Breoghania sp. L-A4: one gene and its partner. The protein of the gene in region 1 interacts with the protein of each later gene in a pairwise test. Links are inferred from orthologs where the notes say so. Each region holds a gene or a part of one and is shown in the gene's direction. Other genes may lie near its edges. The genes, in order: uvrB and uvrA.

Region 1 (6,672 bases):
GGCGGGCGGCCGGTGACCGGCGCGCCCGCTTTTCTTCGCATTGGCCCGAGGCAAGCCGGCGGATGCCCGTTTACCGCCGGTTAACCAAGGCGGGCCGTTTTCGGCAATACGGGCAAGCGCTTAGAATTGCTTCACCCGTATGGGCGATACTCTCCGCCAAACTTCCGGTGGAGCCTCTCACGCATGTATCGCGATTCACGACTGTCCAAGCCGGACGTCTTCGCGCCGACCGCCTTCGCGCAACGCAAGGCGCGCTTCGGGCTGCGTCATCTCGTCTATGTGGCGATCTTCACGCTGCTGGCGGCGGGAATCGTCGCCACGGCCTATCTCCTGACGACGATGACGGAACGCGCCGACGTGATCGCGCTGCGCCATGAGAAGGCGCTGGTTCACGAGGCGCTTCTCAACCAGGCGACCCTGCTTGCCCGTGACCAGAGATTTCCCGCCGTCAACGATGAGACGATCCGCCAGGTGCACGGCGGCGCGATCGATCCGGCCTTTGCCCAGGCGTTGGCGGGACAGATGTGGGGTGACTACGACCACGACTGGACGATGATCATCGGTCCCGCGGACGATGTGATGATGGTGGCCGTGGAGGACGAAATCGTGGCTCCGGCCGCCGGCGCCGAGGTGCTCGGCATCGCGCGCGATCTGGTCGAGACCGCCCGCGCCGGCTATTTCGCGGAGCGCCGGCCCACCGCCGGCGGCTACCGGATCAAATACGTCGAAAAGGGCGAACTGGCGCCGATCTTCGCCAGCGACGTGCGGGAGATCGGCGATCGTCCCGCGCTGGTCAGCGCCACGGCGATCATTCCCGAGACCGATGCCGCCCGGCATCCGGAGGGACCTCCGGGCGTCCTTGTCTCGGTGCGGTTTCTCGAGGAAAAGCTGGTCGCCGGCATTGGCGCCACGTTCCTGCTCAAGGGTTTCCACTACGCGCCGGACGAGATCTCGGGCGCCGCCAATGTGCCCGTGGACGTCGGCGCCGCGCAGCCGATCGGCTATTTCGAGTGGGCCAGTTCCGCGCCCGGCACCGCCATCCGCGCGGCCGTGGAGCCGATCGCCGCCGGACTGATGCTGGCGCTCATCGTGCTCGGCACCATCGCCGCGCGCAGGCTGGCGGCCAAGTCCAGGGCGCTGGAGGAAAGCGAGGCGCGCAACCGCCATCTGGCTCTGCACGATTCGCTGACCGGGCTGGTCAACCGCCTGTGTTTCGGCGATGCGCTCGACGCCGCCATGGCCACGTGCCGCAAGCATCCGTGCGCCGTGCTGGCGATCGACCTCGACCGCTTCAAGGCGGTCAACGACACCTATGGCCACGACGCGGGCGATCTGGTGATCCGCGAGGTGGCGGCCCGGTTGCTGACCCTGGTCGGCGAGAGCGGGCTGGTGGCGCGCGTCGGCGGCGACGAGTTTCTCGCGCTGATCACCGGCAACGTCGAGGAAAGCCGGATGCGTTGGTTGTGCGACGCGATCGTCGAAGACGTGGCGCGGCCGATCCCGGTCGGCGCGGGCATCGCCCGGATCGGCGCCAGCATCGGCTGGGCCATCGCCCCGCGCAACGCCGACAACGCCTCGCTGGTCCTGCGCATGGCCGATCAGTCGCTGTACAACGCCAAGGAAAGCGGCCGCAACGTCGCCGTCTTCATCGAGGACCTCTACGACGCCGACACCCCGCCGAGCATCCGCAAGACCGCGTGAGGGCTGGTGACACCCTCCTGTCAGGAGAATGCGGCGGGCGGATACGAATCTCGGCACAAATCGGGAACGCGCTCTTTCCTCCCGCCGCCTTTCCCCCATATTGCCGGAATGGCCAGCGACAGAAAATCCTCCGAGAAATCCGATACCCCTGACACAGTGGAAGGCTTCGGTGAGTCTCCCCAGGCGCCACTGAGCGGCGCGCCGCTCTCCGGCTCGATTTCCGATTGGGCGCAGGAGATCGCGCGGGATGCGGAGACGCCCGCCGCGAAGACACCTGCGGCCAAAAAACCCGCAAAAAAGCCGCGCGCGAAAAAGGTCGAGACGGCCAGCACCCCGCGCGAGAAGGCGGCCGGCGGCATGAACCCCATCGCGGGGCTGGATATTTCGCTGGAGGACGCCGAGGCGCTGCTCGACAAGCAGGTGGCCGAGACCAGGAAGAAGAAGCGTTCCAAGAACGCGCTTCCGGAGCTGTCCGGCGACACCTCGGCGACGGCCACAGTCGCGGCGCTGTCGGCGCTGATCGAGAGCGGCAATCCGCTGCACAAGAACGGCGAGGCCTGGGTGCCGCACCGTCCGCTTCGGCCGGCGAAATCCGAAGGCGGCGTGCCGTTCCGTCTGGTAACGGACTTCGAACCCGCGGGCGACCAGCCCACCGCCATCGAGGAACTGGTGGCCGGCGTCAACGATCAGGAGCAGACGCAGGTGCTGCTCGGCGTCACCGGCTCGGGCAAGACCTACACCATGGCCCAGGTGATCGCCCGCACCCAGCGCCCGGCGCTGATCCTGGCGCCCAACAAGACGCTGGCGGCGCAGCTCTACGGCGAGTTCAAGAGCTTCTTCCCCGACAACGCGGTGGAGTATTTCGTCTCCTACTACGACTATTACCAGCCCGAGGCCTATGTGCCGCGCACCGACACCTTCATCGAGAAGGAATCCACGGTGAACGAGCAGATCGACCGGATGCGCCACTCCGCCACCCGGGCGCTGCTGGAACGCGACGACGTGATCATCGTCGCCTCGGTCTCCTGCATCTACGGTATCGGCTCGGTGGAAACCTACACCGCGATGACATTCGCCATCGAGGTGGGCGAGCGCATCAACCAGCGCCAGCTGCTGGCCGACCTCGTGGCGCTGCAGTACCGGCGCAACGACGCGTCGTTCCAGCGCGGCTCCTTCCGGGTGCGCGGCGACACCATCGAGATCTTTCCCGCCCACTACGAGGACCGCGCCTGGCGCGTCTCGCTGTTCGGCGACGAGATCGATTCCATCACCGAGTTCGATCCGCTGACCGGGCAGAAGTCGGGCGAGCTGAAGTCGGTCAAGGTCTACGCCAATTCGCACTATGTGACGCCCAAGCCGACGCTCAACCAGGCGACGAAATCCATCAAGGCGGAACTCAAGCAGCGGCTCGCCGAGCTCTACGATCACGGCCGCCTGCTGGAGGCGCAGCGGCTGGAGCAGCGCACGCTGTTCGATCTGGAGATGATGGAGGCGACGGGCGCCTGCGCCGGCATCGAGAATTACTCGCGCTATCTGACGGGCCGCGCGCCCGGCGAGCCGCCCCCCACCCTGTTCGAGTATCTGCCGGACAACGCCTTGGTCTTCGCCGACGAGAGCCATGTGACGATCCCGCAGATCGGCGGCATGTACCGCGGCGACTTTCGGCGCAAGGCGACGCTGGCGGAATACGGCTTCCGGCTGCCCTCGTGCATGGACAACCGGCCGCTGCGCTTCGAGGAATGGGACGCCATGCGGCCGCAGTCGGTCTGCGTCTCGGCCACGCCCGGCGGCTGGGAGATGGAACAGACCGGCGGCGTTTTCGCCGAGCAGGTCATCCGCCCCACTGGCCTCACCGATCCGCCCATCGACATCCGCCCCGCCACCGCCCAGGTCGACGACCTGCTCGGCGAGGTGCGCGCCGTGGCGGCGCAGGGCTACCGCACGCTGGTCACCGTGCTGACCAAGCGCATGGCGGAGGACCTGACCGAATACCTGCACGAGAATGGCGTGCGCGTGCGCTACATGCATTCCGATATCGACACGCTGGAGCGCATCGAGATCCTGCGCGATCTGCGGCTGGGCGCCTTCGACGTGCTGGTCGGCATCAACCTGCTGCGCGAGGGGCTGGATATCCCCGAATGCGGGCTGGTCGCCATTCTCGACGCCGACAAGGAAGGCTTTCTGCGCTCGGAGACCTCGCTGGTGCAGACGATCGGCCGCGCCGCGCGCAACGTCGACGGCCGCGTCATTCTTTACGCGGACAGGATCACCGGCTCGATGGAGCGCGCCATCGGCGAGACCGACCGCCGCCGCGAGAAGCAGGTGGCCTACAATCTCGAGCACGGGATAACGCCGGAATCGATCAAGAAGAACATCGGCGACATTCTCGGCTCGGTCTACGAGCGCGACCACGTCACGGTGGACGCCGGCTTCGCCGAAGCGCCGCTCGTCGGCCACAACCTCAAGGCGCATATCGAGGATCTGGAAAAGCGCATGCGCGACGCCGCCGCCAATCTGGAATTCGAGGAGGCGGCGCGGCTGCGCGACGAGGTCAAGCGGCTGCAGGAAACCGAACTGGCGATTTCGGACGATCCGCTGGCCCGCCAGTCCGCCGTCGAGGGCCGCAGCGGCGGCTACAAGGGCGACAGGCAGTTCGCCGGCAACGCCAACGTTCTGGCCTCTTCCAAGGTCCGCAAGAACACGCTGGACGAGATGACCGTGGGCCGCACGGAAGTGCCGCTTGGCACCCCTCCGCGCGGCCGCCCAGGCATCGGCTCGGACGATTCCAGGTCAAACGCCAAGCGCGGCCGCCCCGGCAAAAGCGGGCGTCCGGGGCGGTAGCGCCAAAAGCCGCGCCACGTATTCAATGTCATCCCGGCCCGCGTGCACCGCAGGTGCATCGCGAGAGCCGGGACCCAGCGACCATCTGCGCGAAGCGCACCTTTCGCGCGGCCAGCGCCCTTCGCGAGAAGCGCTCCACGACGGCCACGTCCTGAGGAGCGAACGCAGTTCGCGTCTCGAAGGACGGGCTCCGCGCGTGCGGCCCATCCTTGCTGACGGCACTGGCGCGCCTCCTCGGGGTGAGTTCGGCCGGAGTTCGGGCCCCCAATCACCTCTCCCATGGGGAGAGGTCGGGCGGCACGCCCGGGTGAGGGGCAGGGCTCTCCGTATCCCCGTGAGCGAAAAACCCCTCACCCCAGCCCTCTCCCTGAGGGAGAGGGGGCGGATGCGGCGCATCTCGGGAGCTGTTGTTGGAGTCGCCAAACCTTCCGCGTCATCCCGTGCGCGGCGCGGCACGTGAGTGCTGCTCCGCAGACGCGGGACCCGCGATCTCTCCGCGCGGGAGCGCCGTCGGGGATCCGCAGATCCGCTTGGCCTCGGCCCTTCGCCACCATCGCCCGCGCCGAACCAGATCGATATGGGCCCCGGATCAAGTCCAGCATGTCGGGCCGGACGCGAATTGTCTTCACCTCTCCCATGGGGAGAGGTCGGCGCGGAGCGTCCCGGTGAGCGGAGCAGCGCCTTCCGTACTTCCAGGACATCGAAACTCCTCACCCAGCCCTTCCTCCTGGGAGAGGGAGCTTCTCTCAGCGTGCGGCGGGATTCGGGTTCTCCTGCTGCTACTTCAGATCGAGGACGAACCGGACCCTCTGGCTGACCATGTTCCGTTCGCTGGCGTTGAAGGTGTGGCGTGCGCGGACTTCGAAAGCGTCGCCGCCCTTGTAGCGTCCCTTCGCCCTGAAGTAGACGTAGAGCGCCTTGAACGACTTGCCGAAGCACTTCTTGCCCTTGCGAGTTTCGCGCTTGGGTTCGATCCGCAGGCTCACTGTGCCGTGCTTCGGCTGGCGCAGCACGGAGTGTCCTCGGATCGCGACGTCGGCGCAGGTGTCCTGATTATAGGCGTAGAAGCTCCACAGCCGGCCGCTGTAGCCCGCCGGCACGTCGAGACGGATCGTCTCGGCTCGCGCTATGCCGGCGCTGCTGGCGACCAGGAGCAACGCGATTGTCGCGCCGCGAATGGACGTTCGTGATGCGGTCATCGTCCCCCCTCTCGTGATCGCCCGGTCCGTGGGAAAGTGCCGATTGCCTTCCTTCCGTAGCGTCCCGTTCTGTGACTTTGGCCAGAACGGGAAGGAGTATCAAGCGAAAACCAGCGCCGCGCGACCGCCCCTGGCCGCAGGCGCGTCAGTCGCATTAACCCGTTCGGGTGTCGCCCGCCGTGACCTCGCCGGTAGCGACGGGCGGCCCGTTTCAGGTCTCCAGTCGGGAGAGGTCGGGCGGCACGCTCCGGTGAGGGGCGGCGCTGTTGATTTTGGCGGATTTCTCAAAGCCTTCGGTGTCATCCCGGACGCGCTGCGGCATGAAATGACGCCGCGCAGATCTGGGACCTATTCCGTGATGTTTCGGTGCGGGGATGCCATCATGGTTCTGCATGGAGCCGCACGCGTCACAACCGCCTCCCGCGCCGAACCAGATCGGTATGGACCCCAGATCAAGTCCGGGGTGACTGTGGAGGGATGCTCGCGGTCAATCACCTCTCCCATGGGGAGAGGTCGCGCCGCAGGCGCGGGTGAGGGGTTCAGAACCCTCCGTATCCCCGTGAGCGAAAAAACCCTCACCCCAACCCTCTCCCCATGGGAGAGGGGGCGGATACGGCACGTCTTGGCGAGCGGCGCGGACTGCGGGTAGCCTTGGGTGCATTCGTTGGGGGAACTGTTGTGCCCGATATGCTGCCCTTCGCGCGCCGATTGCGGCGCAGCCAGACCGAGGCGGAAGCGCGGCTATGGCATCGGCTGCGCAACCGCCAGCTCGGAGGCTGGAAGTTTCGGCGTCAGGTGCCCGTGGATCGCTTTGTTGCGGACTTTCTGTGCGAGGACGCGCGGCTGATCGTGGAGCTGGATGGCGGGCAGCATGCCGAGCGCCTCGCCGAGGATGCGGAGCGCACGGCTGTGCTCGAAGCATGCGGCTATC
Region 2 (6,849 bases), 2.2 Mb from region 1 along the record:
CGGGTCTGCAGCTGGCCCTCGAGATAGACCTTCGAACCCTTGCGCAGATACTGCTCGGCGACCTTGCACAGGCCCTCGTTGAAGATCACCACACGATGCCACTCGGTGCGCTCGCGGCGCTCACCGGTGTTCTTGTCGCGCCAGCTGTCCGAGGTGGCGACACTCAGATTGGCGATCGGACGGCCATCCTGTGTGCGGCGGATTTCCGGATCGGCGCCCAGATTGCCGACCAGAATGACCTTGTTTACGCTGCCAGCCATGTCTGAACTCCCGTCTCAAATCTTTGGGCGACCCTAACGCTTTTGCGGCGCGAACATCGCAAAACCATCCGGTTTTCCACAATAGGCTCCACAATACCGCAAGCCGCCACCGCGCCGCAGGATCAAAACGCGGACATGTTCGCATTTTGTTCCCATCAATGCAAGCAGCGCCTTAGCCGCCCCTTCCGCCGCAACACGGGCGCGGAGGCCTATTCCGCCATGGCGACGAGATCCGGCCAGACCTGCGTCGAGAGAAGCTGGCAATAGATGCCGGCCATCAGACCGTCGTTGCGCAGGCCGAGATAGGCCTCATCGGGCAGTTCCTGCAGGCGGCGCTCGTCGATGACGAAATAATCGGCGATGCGGACGGTTTCACCGTCCTTCAGGGTGAATTGCGCCTGGTTGGAAACCAGCAGGTCCAGCTCCTTGAGCCGGGCGACGAACGTGTCCGTGGCCCCGGCCTGGCGCTGGAAGGTGGCGCAGAACTCCAGCGCCTTTTCCGTCTGCTCGCTCGGCTTGCCGTCGACGAACAGCGGGACCTCACCACCGTCGCGCAACCGCGGGCACGCACTGTCAATGCAGAGCGCGAAATTGTCGCCGCTGTTCTCGCGCACCAGAATATAGGGGTAGCGGCGCACATAACCCGGCACATAGGTGGACGGTTTCCAGCGCCCGTCCGCGCCGACGAACAGATTCTGCTGCTGGCGCAGCCCCACCATCGCCACCGGCTGCGGCACATCGCGCCCAACGAAAACAATGGGATAGGTCCGGCAGGCGGCGGGGAACTCCGCCAGCGTGATGGGGATCGCCTGGGTCGCGGCGGCGAAGCTCATGTCATCGCTGCTATCCAGCCCCAGCGCGCCGTGCCGGTCCGGGTTCAGCGCTTCGGGCGCGGAGTAGAACAGCGGCATCATCGCCCCGCCCTGCGCGGCAGCCGCGGCGCTGCCCGCGCCATTGCCCTCAGCCGGCGTTTCGACGGGATCATCGGTCATAAGCGGTCCCTTGAGACAGGTCTTTCATGGCGGCACTATTGCAAAGATCCAAAGGGATTAGAACAAAAAGGCGCACTCGCCCACAGACTCTTTGCCCGTGTATCAGGCGATCCGGCGGCCCGGACAGGCTTGGCAGGCGGCACGACGCCGCCACGCAATCAGGACAAGCAGCCGGCGCCGATGCCTTGCAGAACCGGTCCGAAACGTCGCGAATTTCATTCAGATCGCTGCGGAATCGGCCCTGTTTCGGGGGGGTGTTTCGATGGATTTGAAGTGTTTTCGAGAAGAATCCGGCCCGATCCCGCTGCGGGGTTCTCCCCACGGAATTTGGGCGGACCATCCCGCGCATTTGCTCTTGTTCTCTTTTTGTACTTCTATAATATTGAGTCTGACAGCGCCTTGATTGACCCGTATAACCTCCCACTTGATGCCACGGGCCTCAAGGGGCATCAGACCGCAGCCAGTTCGCGCGCCGCCCATCCCGGCCCACCGGATCCATCGGGGGCCGCGCTCGAGCGCCACCACGCATTGTTCAGGACCCGGACGCGCCGGGCCCGCGAGGAAGTTTTCATGCCGGATACCAAGCCGCCGGAAGCCACATCCGACGCCGTTACCACCACCGTCGCCACCAGGATCGACGCCACGCGGTTCATCTCGGTGCGCGGCGCGCGCGAGCACAACCTCAAGAACGTCGATCTCGACATCCCGCGCGACAAGCTGGTGGTGATGACCGGGCTGTCCGGTTCCGGCAAATCCTCGCTGGCGTTCGACACGATCTACGCCGAGGGCCAGCGCCGCTACGTCGAAAGCCTCTCGGCCTACGCGCGCCAGTTCCTGGAAATGATGCAGAAGCCCGACGTCGACCAGATCGACGGGCTGTCGCCGGCGATTTCCATCGAGCAGAAGACCACCTCGAAGAACCCGCGCTCCACGGTGGGCACGGTGACCGAGATCTACGACTACATGCGGCTGCTGTTCGCGCGCGCCGGCGTGCCCTATTCGCCGGCGACAGGCCTGCCGATCGAGAGCCAGACGGTGAGCCAGATGGTCGACCGGATCATGGCGCTGGAGGAAGGCACGCGGCTCTATCTGCTGGCGCCGATGATCCGCGGGCGCAAGGGCGAATACCGCAAGGAACTCGCCGAGCTGATGAAGAAGGGCTTCCAGCGCATCAAGCTCGATGGCGTCTTCACCGAGATCAACGAAGCGCCGGCGCTGGACAAGAAGCTCAAGCACGACATCGACGTGGTCGTCGACCGCATCGTGGTGCGGCCCGACATCGCCTCGAGGCTTGCGGATTCTCTGGAGACCGCGCTGCAGCTTGCCGACGGTATCGCGGTGGCGGAATTCGCCGACAAGCCGCTGGAGGCGGCGGCCGAGGGCGCGGTGCTGCAGAACCGCAACGAGACGCACGAGCGGATGCTGTTTTCGGAAAAATTCGCCTGCCCCGTCTCCGGCTTCACGATTTCCGAAATCGAACCGCGGCTGTTCTCCTTCAACAATCCCTTCGGCGCCTGCCCGACCTGCGACGGACTGGGCACGACGCTGAAGTTCGAGGGCGATCTGGTCGTGCCCGACGGCACACTCACCTTGCGCGGCGGCGCGGTGCTGCCCTGGGCCAAGACCGGCTCCACCTCGCCCTATTACGCGCAGACGCTGGAGGCGCTGTGCCGCCACTTCAAGGGGTCGATGAACACGCCGTGGGACGATCTGCCCGAAGGCCTGCGCGATTGCATCCTGCATGGCTCGGGCGACGAGGAGATCACCTTCACCTATGACGACGGCGTGCGCAGCTACCAGACGCAGAAGCCGTTCGAGGGCGTGGTCGGCAACATCGAGCGGCGCTGGCGGGAGACCGACAGCAACTGGGTGCGCGAGGAGCTGTCGCGCTACCAGTCCGACAGCCCCTGCCCGGCCTGCAGCGGCTTCCGGCTGAAGCCCGAGGCGCTGGCGGTGAAGATCGACGGCAAGCACATATCGCAAGCCTCGCAGATGTCGATCCGCCACGCGCGCGACTGGTTCGAGCATGTGCCCGACACGCTCAATGAGAAGCAGAATGCCATCGCCGCGCGGATTCTCAAGGAGATCCGCGAGCGGCTGCAGTTCCTCAACGACGTCGGGCTGGAATATCTCACCCTGTCGCGCAATTCCGGCACGCTGTCGGGCGGCGAGAGCCAGCGCATCCGGCTGGCCTCGCAAATCGGCTCGGGGCTGACCGGCGTGCTCTATGTGCTCGACGAGCCCTCGATCGGGTTGCACCAGCGCGACAACGCGCGGCTGCTGGTGACGCTCAAGCACCTGCGCGATCTCGGCAACACCGTGATCGTGGTGGAGCACGACGAGGACGCGGTGCTGGCGGCGGATTATGTGGTGGACGTGGGCCCCGGCGCGGGCGTGCACGGCGGCCACATCATCGCCCACGGCACGCCGGCCGACATCATGGCCAGCGAGGCCTCGCTGACGGGGCAGTATCTTTCGGGCACGCGGCAGATCCCGGTGCCGGAAAAGCGCAGAAAAATCTCCAAGACGCGGCAGCTCAAGGTGATCGGCGCCACCGGCAACAACCTGCAAAACGTCTCCGCCGGCATCCCGCTGGGCACGTTTTCCTGCGTCACGGGGGTTTCGGGCGGCGGCAAGTCGACCCTGCTGATCGACACGCTGTACCGCGGGGTCGCGCGCAAGCTCAACGGCGCGCGCGCCCATCCCGCGCCGCACGAACGCATCGACGGGCTGGAGTATCTCGACAAGGTCATCGACATCGACCAGTCGCCCATCGGACGCACGCCGCGCTCCAATCCGGCCACCTACACCGGCGCCTTCACGCCGATCCGCGACTGGTTCGCGGGGCTTCCCGAGGCGAAGCTGCGCGGTTACGCGCCGGGGCGGTTTTCCTTCAACGTCAAGGGCGGCCGCTGCGAAGCCTGCCAGGGCGACGGCGTCATCAAGATCGAGATGCATTTCCTGCCCGACGTCTATGTCACCTGCGACGTATGCAAGGGCAAGCGCTACAACCGCGAGACGCTGGAAGTGCAGTTCAAGGGCAAGTCGATCGCCGACGTGCTGGACATGACGGTGGAGGAAGGCGCGGAATTCTTCTCCGCCGTGCCCTCCGTGCGCGACAAGCTCAAGACGCTGCACCGGGTGGGGCTGGACTACATCAAGATCGGCCAGCAGGCGACGACGCTGTCGGGCGGCGAGGCGCAGCGGGTGAAACTCGCCAAGGAGCTGTCGAAGCGCTCCACCGGCCGCACGCTCTATATTCTCGACGAGCCGACGACGGGGCTGCACTACCACGACGTGGCGAAACTGCTCGAGGTGCTGCACGAGCTGGTCGACCAGGGCAACACCGTGATCGTCATCGAGCACAATCTCGAGGTCATCAAGACGGCGGACTGGATCGTCGACCTGGGCCCCGAGGGCGGCGACGGCGGCGGCGAGATCGTCGCCGAGGGCACGCCCGAGGACATCGTCAAGGTTGCGCGCAGCTACACGGGGCAGTTCCTCAAGGAGCTGCTGGAGCGCCGGCCGCAACGGCGGATGACCGCGGCGGAGTAGCCCGGGCGGCGGTTGGGGCCGCGCTGCAGGTCTCAAGAAACAGGCGCCCTGCGGGCGAATCCCTCCTGGATCCCGGATCACGTGATGCGGTCTCGCCGCACACGGTCCGGGATGACGTAGAGAGTTGAAGATCCACAGCGGCCGTTGCGCCTGTCGCGTCTTGTCTCTGAGGCTTGTCCAAGACAATCTTGCCCCACAAGCCCTCATCAGGCTTCAACCCTCCGCGTCATTCCGGACCGAGCACGCGCAGCGTGTCGAGAGATCCGGAATCCAGGAGGAAAGAGCCCGGAGGGCGCTATTCTTCTTTTCCAGCACCGCGCTCTTGCCTCCGATATCCGCATATTTCACGATGAGCCATGGCCTATGTCTACATCATGGCGTCGGGGCGCAACGGGACGTTCTATGTGGGCGTGACGACGGATCTGTCGCGGCGCGGCTTTGAACATTCCTCCAAGCAAACGGACGGATTTACGGCGCGCCACGGCGTCTCCAAGCTCGTCTGGGCTGAGAGGTTTGACAGCGTCACCGATGCCATCGCACGGGAGAAACAACTGAAAAAATGGAAGCGCGCCTGGAAGCTCGCGCTGATCGAGGAGGCAAACCCGGACTGGCGGGATCTCTTCGAATTCGGTCTGGAATGAGCGTGGGCGGACGATTGAGAAGAACACTGCGCCGTGCGGGCGCGTTCCTCCTGGATCCCGGATCGCGTGATGCGGCCTGCCGCACACGGTCCGGGATGACGTAGAGAGTTGAAGATCCACAGCGGCGGGTGCGCCTGTCGCCATCGCATCGGCCGCCAGCTCATGGCCCACCGTCCCCGTCTTTCCCGCGTCATCATCCCTCCTCCGCCGTCATCACCCGGCGAAGTCCGGGTGATCCACTCTGTGTGCGGCACGGTTTGAGCTTTTGTGGACAATCCAATGCCGCTCCGCGATGCGCCATACGCCTGCCGCACGCGGGATTGGATACCCCGGACTTCGCCGGGGTATGACGCCGACGGGCTCGAGCCCGCGTCAAATATGACGAATGCCTCACTGGGAATGCGGAAACGGATGCGGGCCTAATGGTCGCGCGTTACAGCCCTGGCCATGTGGACCGGATGTGACGGCGGGCAGTGCGAGAAGAAACACGCGCCATGCGGGCGAGTCTCTCCGCGACATTCCGGAGCAAGCACGCGCAAGCTTGTTGAGAGAACCGGAAAGCAGGAGAAACGCGCCAGAAAGGCTCCTATTTTTGGCATCGCGAGGCCCTTGAAAGCCGCGCTCAATCAACATGTTACGCACGGTTTTCCGCCATTATTGTGCACTGCACATGCTGCTCTGCACAAATTGCATGGCTGCTTTGCAGCATTGGCTCTCCACAAACCGGATGCCCTCGCCTACTTATCGATCATCGAGACAACGCGCCGCACCGCAAACAACGCGAAGCTGCTGGCGCCCAAGAGTAGAAGTTCTGGAGCAAGACAATGATCAACTCGATCACGCGCAAGTACCACAGCTGGAAGAAATACCGCGAGACCTACGACGAGCTCGCCCGTCTTTCCAACCGCGAGCTGCACGATCTCGGCATCGGCCGCTCGGACATCGAATTCGTGGCCCGCAAGACGGCCCGCTAAGTTTCGTGCCCTTGAAATAATCTCCTCCCTTATTTCAAGGACACATCCCGAAGGGGCTACCTCCTCCCAGCCCCCAAGGACCCCGACGAGGCACCCTCCTCCCAGCCTCCTAGGAAAAAAGACGCCCACCGGTACCTCCTCCCGCCGGTGGGCGTGTTTTCCCTAAGTCGGGCACGCACAATCCGGGACCACCGTTTGGTCCGCACAGTTTGCGCCGTTGAAGTGACCTCCTCCCCACTTTGACAGCGCACTATCCGAAGGGGCTTTCTCCTCCCAGCCCCCAAGGAGCCCGACGAGGCACCCTCCTCCCAGCCTCGTAGGAAAAAAAGACGCCCACCGGTACCTCCTCCCACCGGTGGGCGTTTTTTTATGCGCTTTTTCCAACATATGATTTCCGGTCGGCACGAAGCCGCCTATCCTTCGAGGC

The links.
Region 2: the proteins of uvrB (region 1) and uvrA interact in binary tests that used the Escherichia coli proteins (3 or more experiments, as listed by UniProt). The link is inferred for Breoghania sp. L-A4 from one-to-one orthologs.

Annotation. Positions count from the first base shown.
Region 1 is NZ_CP031841.1:4,668,055-4,674,726, forward strand. Bases 1,443-4,742 are described here. They hold uvrB (excinuclease ABC subunit UvrB), read left to right. Parts: upstream 1,443-1,809; coding sequence 1,810-4,542; downstream 4,543-4,742. Other genes in these bases: D1F64_RS21345 (diguanylate cyclase), read left to right, coding at 1,443-1,701. In the rest of the region: more of D1F64_RS21345, read left to right, coding at 184-1,442; D1F64_RS21355 (hypothetical protein), read right to left, coding at 5,322-5,741; D1F64_RS21360 (endonuclease domain-containing protein), read left to right, coding at 6,429-6,672. UniProt on the Escherichia coli protein: The UvrABC repair system catalyzes the recognition and processing of DNA lesions. A damage recognition complex composed of 2 UvrA and 2 UvrB subunits scans DNA for abnormalities.
Region 2 is NZ_CP031841.1:2,470,175-2,477,023, reverse strand. The notes cover bases 1,531-5,007. They hold uvrA (excinuclease ABC subunit UvrA), read left to right. Parts: upstream 1,531-1,885; coding sequence 1,886-4,807; downstream 4,808-5,007. Outside these bases: D1F64_RS11385 (single-stranded DNA-binding protein), read right to left, coding at 1-260; D1F64_RS11380 (SapC family protein), read right to left, coding at 470-1,252; D1F64_RS11370 (GIY-YIG nuclease family protein), read left to right, coding at 5,164-5,448; D1F64_RS11365 (DUF1127 domain-containing protein), read left to right, coding at 6,273-6,422. UniProt on the Escherichia coli protein: The UvrABC repair system catalyzes the recognition and processing of DNA lesions. UvrA is an ATPase and a DNA-binding protein. A damage recognition complex composed of 2 UvrA and 2 UvrB subunits scans DNA for abnormalities.